Regions from separate parts of the Streptomyces sp. NPDC058632 genome, predicted to be linked through region 3. Evidence: riboswitches for the same ligand, from Rfam matches in the RefSeq annotation. Region 3 holds a riboswitch; each other region holds the start of a gene.
The links. Region 3 has a riboswitch for cyclic di-AMP ahead of ACFWVE_RS15755 (M23 family metallopeptidase). Riboswitches for the same ligand answer to the same signal wherever they lie in the genome.

Region 1 (3,267 bases), on a different contig from region 3:
TGCGCATAGCGCACGGTGTCCTGGCGGGCCTGCTCCAGTGCGGGGTGGGCGCGCAGCAGCCGCAGCGCCTCGGCGTGCCGGGCGTCGTCGCCGAGGTCGGAGTCGAGCAGCTCGCACAGGGCGATGTCCTCGGCCAGCCCCAGCCGGGCCGCCCGCTCGCGCAGCCGCAGTACGGGCAGCGTCGGGATGCCCTCACGCAGGTCGGTGCCCGGGGTCTTGCCGGACTCGTGGGAGTCGGAGGCGATGTCCAGTACGTCGTCGGCGAGCTGGAAGGCGACCCCGAGGCGCTCGCCGTACTGGGTCAGCACGTCCACGACCGTGTCGTCCGCGCCGGACATCATGGCGCCGAACCGGCAGGCGACGGCGACCAGCGAGCCGGTCTTGCCGCCGAGGACGTCCAGGTAGTGGTCGACCGGGTCCCGGCCCTCCTGCGGCCCCGCGGTCTCCAGGATCTGACCGGTGACCAGTCGTTCGAACGCCTCGGCCTGTACCCGTACGGCCTCCGGGCCGAGGTCGGCCAGGATGTGCGACGCGCGCGCGAAGAGGAAGTCGCCGGTGAGGACCGCGACGGAGTTGCCCCAGCGGGTGTTGGCGCTGGGGACCCCGCGCCGCACGGTGGCGTCGTCCATCACGTCGTCGTGGTACAGCGTGGCCAGGTGGGTCAGCTCCACGACCACGGCGGACGGCACGACACCGGGCGCGTAGGGGTCGCCGAACTGGGCGGCGAGCGTCACGAGCAGCGGCCGGAACCGCTTGCCACCGGCCCGCACCAGGTGCTGGGCGGCCTCGGTGATGAAGGGGACCTCACTCTTCGTGGCCTCGAGCAGCCCTTCCTCGACAGCCGTCATCCCGGCCTGGACATCGGCTTCCAGAGCCTGGTCCCGCACGCTCAGCCCGAACGGCCCGACGACGGTCACGAGGGGTCTCCTGTCTGCTGGTGTCCACCGGCGCTTAGACGTCTTGCACAGTTTGTCGATAGGTCGCTGACATCACTCCAACCAGCGTATCCGGTCATGTTTCGATCACCGCCAGCACCCGCATTCCCCGGACTCACCCGCACACGCGCGGACGGCGCCTCACGGCGCCCTCCGTATCGGATCACCCTCAGACCGTTTCCGACCAGGTGGCAAAAAAGAATATTCATCGCTTTCCGGACACAGCGTCCCGCTCCCGAGGCGCAACCCGGAACGCGGTCCGGCGCACGGTCCCGCACGCAGGCCGTCCCGCCCACCCCGGAGTCCGATTTGCCGTAATTACCAAGCAAATTCCCTTTGGCGGCAAATACTCCCACGCGGTGCGGCCAGTGAAGTGAGTCACGCGCACCCCGACGCGCCCGCCCCTCGCGCTCGCCGGCGCTTCCCCTTGCCCCGCAAGCGAGTTGACCCTTGGCGTCCGCAAAGGATCAAGCACCTCAAAACCCCCACGGCAAGATCAAACGGCTCGATCCGTGACGGTCTCACTTGTTTCCGACAAGTGCGCTCGCATACGTTCCCGGCTTGTCGGGCGGACGCCGAATCCTGCCGCCGCCCGCGCCACCCATCGACGAACTCACTCACGCACGGCAGGAGCGGGGGACCCAGGTAAGCCGCCGGACCGGTTCGCACCCGGAACGGCTCGGGGTGAAGCCATGCCCGCAGGGGCACGGCCGGGCACTCTCCCGCCCGAACCCGACAGCTCACCTCGCAGGCGTAGGAGAGGAACACAGACATGACCGCATCCGGTCCGCCCCGCCGCTTCGGCAGCTCCCGCCTCGTCCGCTCCTTCGCCGTCGCCGGTGTCGCGGCGGTCGTCCTCCCGCTGTTCGGCGCCACCACCGCCTCCGCCGCGCCCGCCGCGCCCGCCCCTGCCGCCGGCACCGTGACCGCGTACCCGGACAACCTCGACGGCTGGATCCGCGAGTCGCTGTCCGTCATGGCGCAGCACGGCATCCCCGGCAGCTACGACTCCATCCACCGCAACATCCTGCGCGAGTCGTCCGGCAACCCGCAGGCCATCAACCTGTGGGACTCCAACGCCATGGCCGGCACCCCGTCGAAGGGCCTGCTCCAGGTCATCGACCCGACCTTCCAGGCGTACCACGTGCCCGGCACGGCCTTCGACCCGTTCGACCCGGTCGCGAACATCACGGCGGCCTGCAACTACGCGGCGGACCGCTACGGCTCCATCGACAACGTCTTCGGCGCCTACTGAGACACCTGAGGCATCCGAGACATCCGCGACACCCGGGCCCGTCGGAACGCCGGGACACCGGAACGCCGGCGGCACCGGCCACACCGGCGAACACCGGGGCCTACCGGGACACCCTCCCGGGCCTGGGGCGGGACAGCACGTGTTGGGGCACGCGCGGCTCCGCTCCGCCGAACAACCGCTCGAGGACGACGGCCACGCCGTCGTCCTCGTTCGACGTGGTGACCTCGTCGGCCACCGCCTTGAGCTCGGGGTGCGCGTTGGCCATGGCGACTCCGTGGGCCGCCCAGTCGAACATCGGGATGTCGTTGGGCATGTCGCCGAAGGCGATGGTCCGCTCGGGATCCAGCCCCAGGTACTCGGCGGCCAGTGCGAGACCCGTCGCCTTGGTGACACCGCACGGCTGGAGTTCCACGGTGCCCGGACCCGACATCGTGACCGTGGCCAGCGAGCCGACCGCCGCACGGGCCGTCGCCGCCAACTCGTCGTCGGTCAGGCCGGGATGGCGCAGCAGCACCTTGCTGATCGGCCGGGCCCACAGATCGTCCCGCCGTTCGACCCGCACGGCGGGCAGCGTCGGGTGCGGCATCAGGTAGCCCGGCTCGATCAGGGTGAGCCCGTCCACTCCGTTCTGGTCGACCGCGGCGTACAGCTCCCCGACCTCGGCCTCGATCTTGCCGAGCGCGGTCTCCGCCAGTTCCCGGTCCAGGGTGACCGACCACAGCAGCCGGTCCGTGCCGGCGTCGTACACCTGCGCGCCCTGTCCGCACACCGCGAGCCCCGTGGACCCCAGGTCGTCCAGGAGCGGCCGCACTCTGGGCGCCGGGCGCCCCGTCACCACGAGGTGCCGGACACCGGCCCGCGCCACCAGCTCCAGCGCGGCGAGGGAGCGGTCGGAGAGGGTGTCGTCGTCGCGCAGCAGCGTCCCGTCCAGGTCGGTGGCGATGAGCGAGCAATCGGTGGGTGCGGCCATGACCAGAGAATACGGACACCGCGCGCCCCCGACTCACCGCGCCCCGGGCACCCGTCCCGTGCCCCGTCCGCGGCCTCTGCACCACTTGGCAACAACATGCGCCGCTC
Region 2 (3,267 bases), on a different contig from region 3:
GCTCAGGAAAAGTCCTCGGCGTACGCGCCGGCCGCGGCGCAAGTGACCGTCAGAACCTCCTCGAACACGGTCCGTCGACCGCTGGCGGGACGTCCACGAAGGTGACGCCCACTCAACTCTGTGATCTTCGTGTGATCTGCGCGGCATGAACTTGTGACAGACGTTCGACTGCCTATACGTTCACCCATCAAGCGCGGCGTCCCGCTTTTCAAACGCCATGGTTCGAAGCGCCGTGCGAGCAACTGTTGTCCTGCGAAAGGTCTCCGCATGCTCTCCGGGAACGGTCGTCACCGTCGCCCCCGCCAGGCTCCGGCTCTTCTCGTCGCGGCCGGAGTGACCGGCTCGGCCATCGCGATCCCCCTCCTCGGAGCCGGCGCCGCCAGTGCCGCCGACGGCTCGACCTGGGACCGGGTGGCCGAGTGCGAGTCGGGCGGCTCTTGGAGCCAGAACTCCGGCAACGGTTACTACGGCGGCCTGCAGTTGACCCAGGAGGACTGGGAGGCGTACGGCGGCCTCGACTACGCGACCAGCGCCGACCAGGCCAGCCGCGGCCAGCAGATAGCCGTGGCCGAGAAGATCCTCGCCGACCAGGGTGTCGGCGCGTGGAGAGCCTGCGGGCTGCTCGGGGGCCTGGAGCAGGACTCGTCCGTGCTCGACATCGACACCGGCGTGGAGGGCGACTCGTCGGGCACGTCCGGCTCCGAGAGGTCCGCCACTCCGTCGCCGTCCCAGTCCGCCGGCTCCTCGTCGGACGCGAAGGACGCGAAGGGCGCCGAGGGCGCTGCGGACGACCGGGAGGAGGAAGGAGGGGCGGACGGATCGGCCGCCCCCGACGCTTCCCCCTCCGCCTCCGCGTCTCCCTCCGCCAAGGGCGATGATTCGGACAAGTCGGGGCAAAAGTCCGACGCTTCGGAATCGGTCGACGGTGAGAACTCCGGCAACGGCCGTCACCGCGGCGTCAGCGCCGAGGAAGAGGCGCGTGAGGACCGTGAGGCCGGGTCCTCCGGCAAGCACGCCTCGCGCGGCGGTCTCGGCTTCACGCGCGGCCTCGACAGCTCCTCCCCGTCGAGCGACTCCGCCCCGGGCTCCGCGAGCGGCTCCTCGGTCGCCTCCGACTCCCTTGCCCTCGGCGGCGGATGGCTCGCCCAGTACGGCGGGGGCGACGAGGCCGAAGGTGCCGCCGCCCCGAATCTCACCCTTTTCGGCTAGGAAAGCGCATCCGGGTTTCAATCGGGTGAATGCTGACATTCCCGCAGTGATGGCCGGTTGTTCGGGAGTCGGCCTTACGCCGGCTGGGTGGCGACGGCGCGCCGACCGGGTGACAGGCGACTCGGCGTGCGAAAAAGCGCGCCGAGGCCGGAAGTTGAGAGTCCCGGTTCGCAACGAATGTCTGGTTTAAAGGTGATGAGAGATAGGTCTCAGAAGCCCTGATCGTCTTTGATAATCCGCTGCGAGCATGTCTACGGTCGTGATCGCTCGCCATCGCGGGCCCCGGCTGCCGCCACGCCGAATCCTGCCAGTGGCAGCACGGGAACAGTCGTCGCGTCATGCGCCGTAGGCAGGAGCGGGGGACCCAAGGTAGGCGCCGGATCCGGTGAAGTACGCCGGATACGGCTCGGGGTGAAGCCGCGTCCCGCAAGGGAACGCGGCCGGGCAACTCAACCGGCCCGAACCCGACAGCTCACCTCGTAGGCGTCGGTGAGGGGATCCATCCATGCTGTTTTCCAGCAAGGGCAAGCACCGTCGTCCGTCCAGGGCCACCCGTGTCATCGCCGTCGCCGGCGTCACCGGTGCCGCCGTCGCCGCCCCGCTGATGGCGGCCGGCAGCGCCTCCGCCGCCACCGCCTCCGAGTGGGAAGCCGTCGCCCAGTGCGAGTCCGGCGGCAACTGGTCGATCAACACCGGCAACGGCTACTACGGCGGTCTGCAGTTCTCCGCCTCCACCTGGGCCGGCTACGGCGGCACGAAGTACGCCGCCACCGCCGACCAGGCCGGCAAGGCCCAGCAGATCGAGATCGCCGAGAAGGTCCTCGCGGGCCAGGGCAAGGGTGCCTGGCCGGTCTGCGGCAAGGGCCTGTCCGGCGCCGCCTACACCGGTGGCGGTTCCGCCGGGGGCTCGGGCGGCCAGAGCTCCGGCAGCCAGGACAGCGGCTCCTCGCAGAGCTCCCAGCAGCAGGCCCCGGAGCAGCAGGCCCCGGAGCAGAGCACCGAGGCCGCTCCCGAGCGTTCCGCCGAGCAGAAGGCCTCCCGCTCCGAGGAGCGTCCGGCCGCCAAGAAGACCGTCACCACCCCGACCGGCGAGAAGGTCGAGAAGGGCGACGGCGAGTACAAGGTCCTCAAGGGGGACACCCTCAGCTCGATCGCCTCGGAGCACGACGTCAAGGGCGGCTGGGACAAGCTGTTCAAGCTGAACGACGACATCGTCGAGGACGCCGACCTCATCTACCCCGGCCAGCAGCTGCACCTGAAGTAGGACGGCGGCCGCAGGCCCGGGCCCCGTCCCCGCGGGGTCTGCCCCGCCCCGGCGCGTGTCCCCGTACGCGCCGGGGCGGGGCTTTTTCGTGGCCGGCGCCCGGATCCGGTCCGTACGCGGTGCCGGAGGCGGTCCGTGCCGCGGCGCCGGACCCGGTTCCCCGTTTCCCGGATTTCCCGGAAACCTCTTTGTTCCGTTCGGAAACAATTTACTCTCGGTTCTGTCCGTGAAGCGGCCGACCGGATGGCCGATCGCCCCGAGCCGGATAGGCTCGGGTCCGCAGGGCCCCGTGGCCCCGCTGAATCACGTCACATCCATGAAGGAGATGCTCGTGCCGTCCATCGACGTCGTCGTAGCCCGGGAAATCCTGGACTCCCGAGGCAACCCCACGGTCGAGGTCGAGGTCGGCCTCGACGACGGCAGCACGGGTCGTGCCGCCGTCCCGTCCGGCGCCTCCACCGGCGCCTTCGAGGCCATCGAACTCCGTGACGGAGACCCCGACCGTTACCAGGGCAAGGGCGTCGAGAAGGCCGTCCTGGCCGTCATCGAGCAGATCGGCCCGGAGCTCGTGGGCTACGACGCCACCGAGCAGCGCCTGATCGACCAGGCGATGTTCGACCTGGACGCCACCGACAACAAGGGCTCCCTCGGCGCCAACGCCATCCTCGGCGTCTCCCTGGCCGTAGCCCACGCCGCCTCCGAGGCCAGCGACCTGCCCCTCTTCCGCTACCTCGGCGGCCCCAACGCGCACCTGCTGCCGGTGCCGATGATGAACATCCTCAACGGCGGTTCGC
Region 3 (3,267 bases):
ACGGGGTCCCTCGTCCCCCGCACCTCGTACATCCAGCCGATCTTGTGCCGGAGCTGGATCAGCGTCGACGTCAGCGCCGGACTGCCGGACGCCTGGGCGAGCGTCTCGTGGAACCAGCCGCCCAGTGAGCGCAGGTCGTCACTGTGGCCTTGACGGGCCCGTTCCTGGCCCAGCCGGACCAGACCGCGCAGCACCTTCAGATGGGCCTCGGTGCGGCGCTGCGCGGCACGCAGGGCACCGAGCGGCTCCAGCAGCAGCCGCATCTCCAGCAGGTCGGCGGCCTCCTGCTCGGTGGGTTCCGCGACGCACGCGCCCGCGTGGCGCCGGGTGACCACGAAGCCCTCGGCCTCCAGGGTGCGCAGGGCCTCCCGGACGGGGACGCGCGAGACACCGTAGCGCCGGGCGAGGAGTTCCTCGGTGAGCCGGCCGCCACGCTCGTAGACACCCGAGACGATGTCGTCCCGGATCGCCGTGCACACCGAGTGCGCCGGAATACGCATGACCGACCTCCGAATTAATCCCCGCATAACGCCAACGGGTGACGCCCGTTCCGTGACTCTATTGCAACGCGCGCGAATTTCCGACGGCGAGCCGGGAATCATGTCCGTTTTTTGGACAACGGGCCGCCGAAAACACCGAAAGCCCCGACTCGGAGAGCCGAGCCGGGGCCATTCCACGGAAAGCGGACACCTGGGGCGTCAGGGGATCACGCGGACGCCGAGGTGTACACCACGGCCAGGGGACGTGCCCCCGGTCAGACGTTCGCGCCGTGCGCGCGGAGGTACGCGACGGGGTCGATGTCGGAGCCGTACTCGGCGGTGGTGCGGGCCTCGAAGTGCAGATGCGCGCCGGTGACGTTGCCGGTGGCGCCGGAGACACCGATCTGCAGGCCCGGGGTGACCTGCTGGCCCACCGAGACACCGACGGACGACAGGTGGCCGTACTGGGTGTACGTGCCGTCGTGCATCCTGATCACGACCTGGTTGCCGTAGGCGCCGCCCCAGCCGGCCTCCACGACGGTGCCCATGCCGACCGAGAGCACGGGGGTGCCGCTCGCGGCATGGAAGTCGACACCGGTGTGGGTGCCGGAGGACCAGACGGCGCCGCCGGACAGGTAGCCGGTCGAGACGTAGGAGCCCGCGATCGGGGACACGAAGGTGTTGAGACGCTTGCGCTCGGCCTCACGCGCGGCGCGCTCTTCGGCCTCGCGGGCCTTGGCGGCCTCCTCGGCGGCCCTCTCCCGGGCGGCCTCCTCGGCGGCTTCGCGTGCGGCTGCCTGGGCCGCCTCGCGTGCGGCCTCGTGCTGGGCGGAGGCCTGGGCGTCGACCCGGGCGGCGACCTCGTCGCCCATGCTGATCACGGGGGTCAGGCCGGTCTGCGCCGCGGCGGGTCCGGCGGCGAGCGCCGGAGCGGAGAGGGAGCCGATGACACCGGTGGTGGTGAGAGCCGCGACGCCCGCCGCCTTGGCGGTGCCGCGATGCACGCGGCTGGGACGACGGTGCTTCCCGGTGGCGCGGGTGAACGCCATGTACAGGGTGGTCCTTTCCTTCCTTCTCGCCTACCGGGTTAGCTGACGGGTTCGGAGCAGGAAGGTCTCCTACGGACCCCCTCGCGGCACGCGCGGGCGTCCGATTCACCCCAGGGACGCTGATGGGTCCCCGGCTCCCCCGGCTCACGCCGTACGGGGACTCGGCGATGACTGTCCGGTGCCGCGGGTGCGGCGCACTGCCCGACGAACAGACCGCCTGACGCTAAGCGGGGCGTCTTTCAATTCCCAAACGGATCCCGGATTTTGTAGCGCATCCCACAGGGCAGACAGGCACCTCCTGCCCCAATTCGGGCATAAGGGGGCCCTGGTGACGTTCTCGTCACCAGGGCCCCGCGCGCGTGCGCGTCCGGCGTGCGGTCGGACGGCCGCCGGCAGTGCGCCGGCGGGCCGTCTACTCGGCCGGCACCACCGTGACTTCGCCGATGCCGAGCGCCTCGACGGGCTCCTTGATCTGCGCCGCGTCGCCGACCAGGACGGTCACGAGGCGGTCCACCGGGAAGGCGTTCACCACCGCCGCGGTCGCCTCCACGGTGCCGGTGGCGGCGAGCCGCCGGTACAGCTCGGCCTGGTAGTCGTCGGGCAGGTGCTGCTCCACCTGGTCGGCGAGAGTGCCGGCGACGGCCGCGGCGGTCTCGTACTTGAGCGGTGCCACGCCCACCAGGTTCTGCACGGCGACATCGCGTTCGGCGTCGGTGAGGCCTTCCGCGGCGAGGGTGCGCAGCACCGCCCACAGGTCCTGCAGGGCGGGTCCGGTGTTCGGGGTGTCCACGGAGCCGCTGATGGCGAGCAGCGACGCGCCGGTACCGTCCGGGGCGGACCTGAGGACCTGGCCGAACGACCGCACGCCGTAGGTGTAGCCCTTCTCCTCGCGCAGGACGCGGTCCAGGCGGGAGGTGAGGGTACCGCCCAGGCAGTAGGTGCCGAGCACCTGCGCGGCCCACACGCGGTCGTGCCGGTCCCCGCCGACGCGGCCGATGAGCAGCTGCGTCTGTACGGCGCCGGGACGGTCCACGATCACGACGCGGCCCGTGTCGTCGGCGGTGACCGGCGCGACGGGCCGCGGCCGGGCCGCCGATCCGGTCCAGGCGCCGAGGGTGTCGCCGATCAGCTCGTCCAGGTCGGTGCCGGTGAGGTCGCCGACGACCACCGCGGTGGTCGTCGCGGGGCGGACGTGATTCTCGTAGAAGGCGCGTACGGCCGCCGAGTCGATGCCGGCGACCGTCTCCTCGGTGCCCTGGCGCGGGCGGGACATGCGCGACGTCGCCGGGAACAGCTCCTTGGAGAGTTCCTTGGCGGCGCGGCGGGACGGGTTGGCCAGCTCGTGCGGGATCTCGTCGAGGCGGTTGCGGACGAGGCGCTCGATCTCGCTGTCGGCGAACGCGGGCGCCCTGAGGGCGTCGGCGAGCAGTCCGAGCCCCTTGGCGAGCCGGGAGGCCGGCACCTCCAGGCTCAGGCGGACGCCGGGGTGGTCGGCGTAGGCGTCCAGGGTCGCGCCGCAGCGCTCCAGTTCGGCGGCGAACTCCTCGGCGGAGTGCTTGTCCGTGCCCTCGGAGAACGCCCGCGCGGTGATGGTGGCGACACCGTCGAGACCGGCCGGCTCGGCCTCCAGGGGCGCGTCGAGGAGCACCTCGACAGCGACGATCTGCTGGCCGGGGCGGTGGCAGCGCAGCACTGTCAGACCGTTGCCGAGGGTGGTGCGCTCGGGGGCCGGGAAGGCC

Region 1: another riboswitch for cyclic di-AMP. It lies ahead of ACFWVE_RS03800 (transglycosylase SLT domain-containing protein); the one in region 3 lies ahead of ACFWVE_RS15755 (M23 family metallopeptidase).
Region 2: another riboswitch for cyclic di-AMP. It lies ahead of ACFWVE_RS07025 (transglycosylase family protein); the one in region 3 lies ahead of ACFWVE_RS15755 (M23 family metallopeptidase).

The regions. Positions count from the first base shown of each region.
Region 1 is NZ_JBHXQZ010000005.1:69,256-72,522, forward strand. It holds gene ACFWVE_RS03795 (polyprenyl synthetase family protein) at 1-917, opposite strand, end outside; cyclic di-AMP (ydaO/yuaA leader) riboswitch at 1,540-1,702, shown strand; gene ACFWVE_RS03800 (transglycosylase SLT domain-containing protein) at 1,708-2,190, shown strand; gene ACFWVE_RS03805 (HAD family hydrolase) at 2,291-3,160, opposite strand.
Region 2 is NZ_JBHXQZ010000011.1:85,513-88,779, reverse strand. It holds gene ACFWVE_RS07030 (transglycosylase family protein) at 268-1,209, shown strand; cyclic di-AMP (ydaO/yuaA leader) riboswitch at 1,541-1,710, shown strand; gene ACFWVE_RS07025 (transglycosylase family protein) at 1,715-2,473, shown strand; gene eno (phosphopyruvate hydratase) at 2,805-3,267, shown strand, end outside.
Region 3 is NZ_JBHXQZ010000035.1:34,403-37,669, reverse strand. It holds gene ACFWVE_RS15760 (GntR family transcriptional regulator) at 1-500, opposite strand, end outside; gene ACFWVE_RS15755 (M23 family metallopeptidase) at 755-1,528, opposite strand; cyclic di-AMP (ydaO/yuaA leader) riboswitch at 1,542-1,705, opposite strand; gene ACFWVE_RS15750 (M16 family metallopeptidase) at 1,941-3,267, opposite strand, start outside.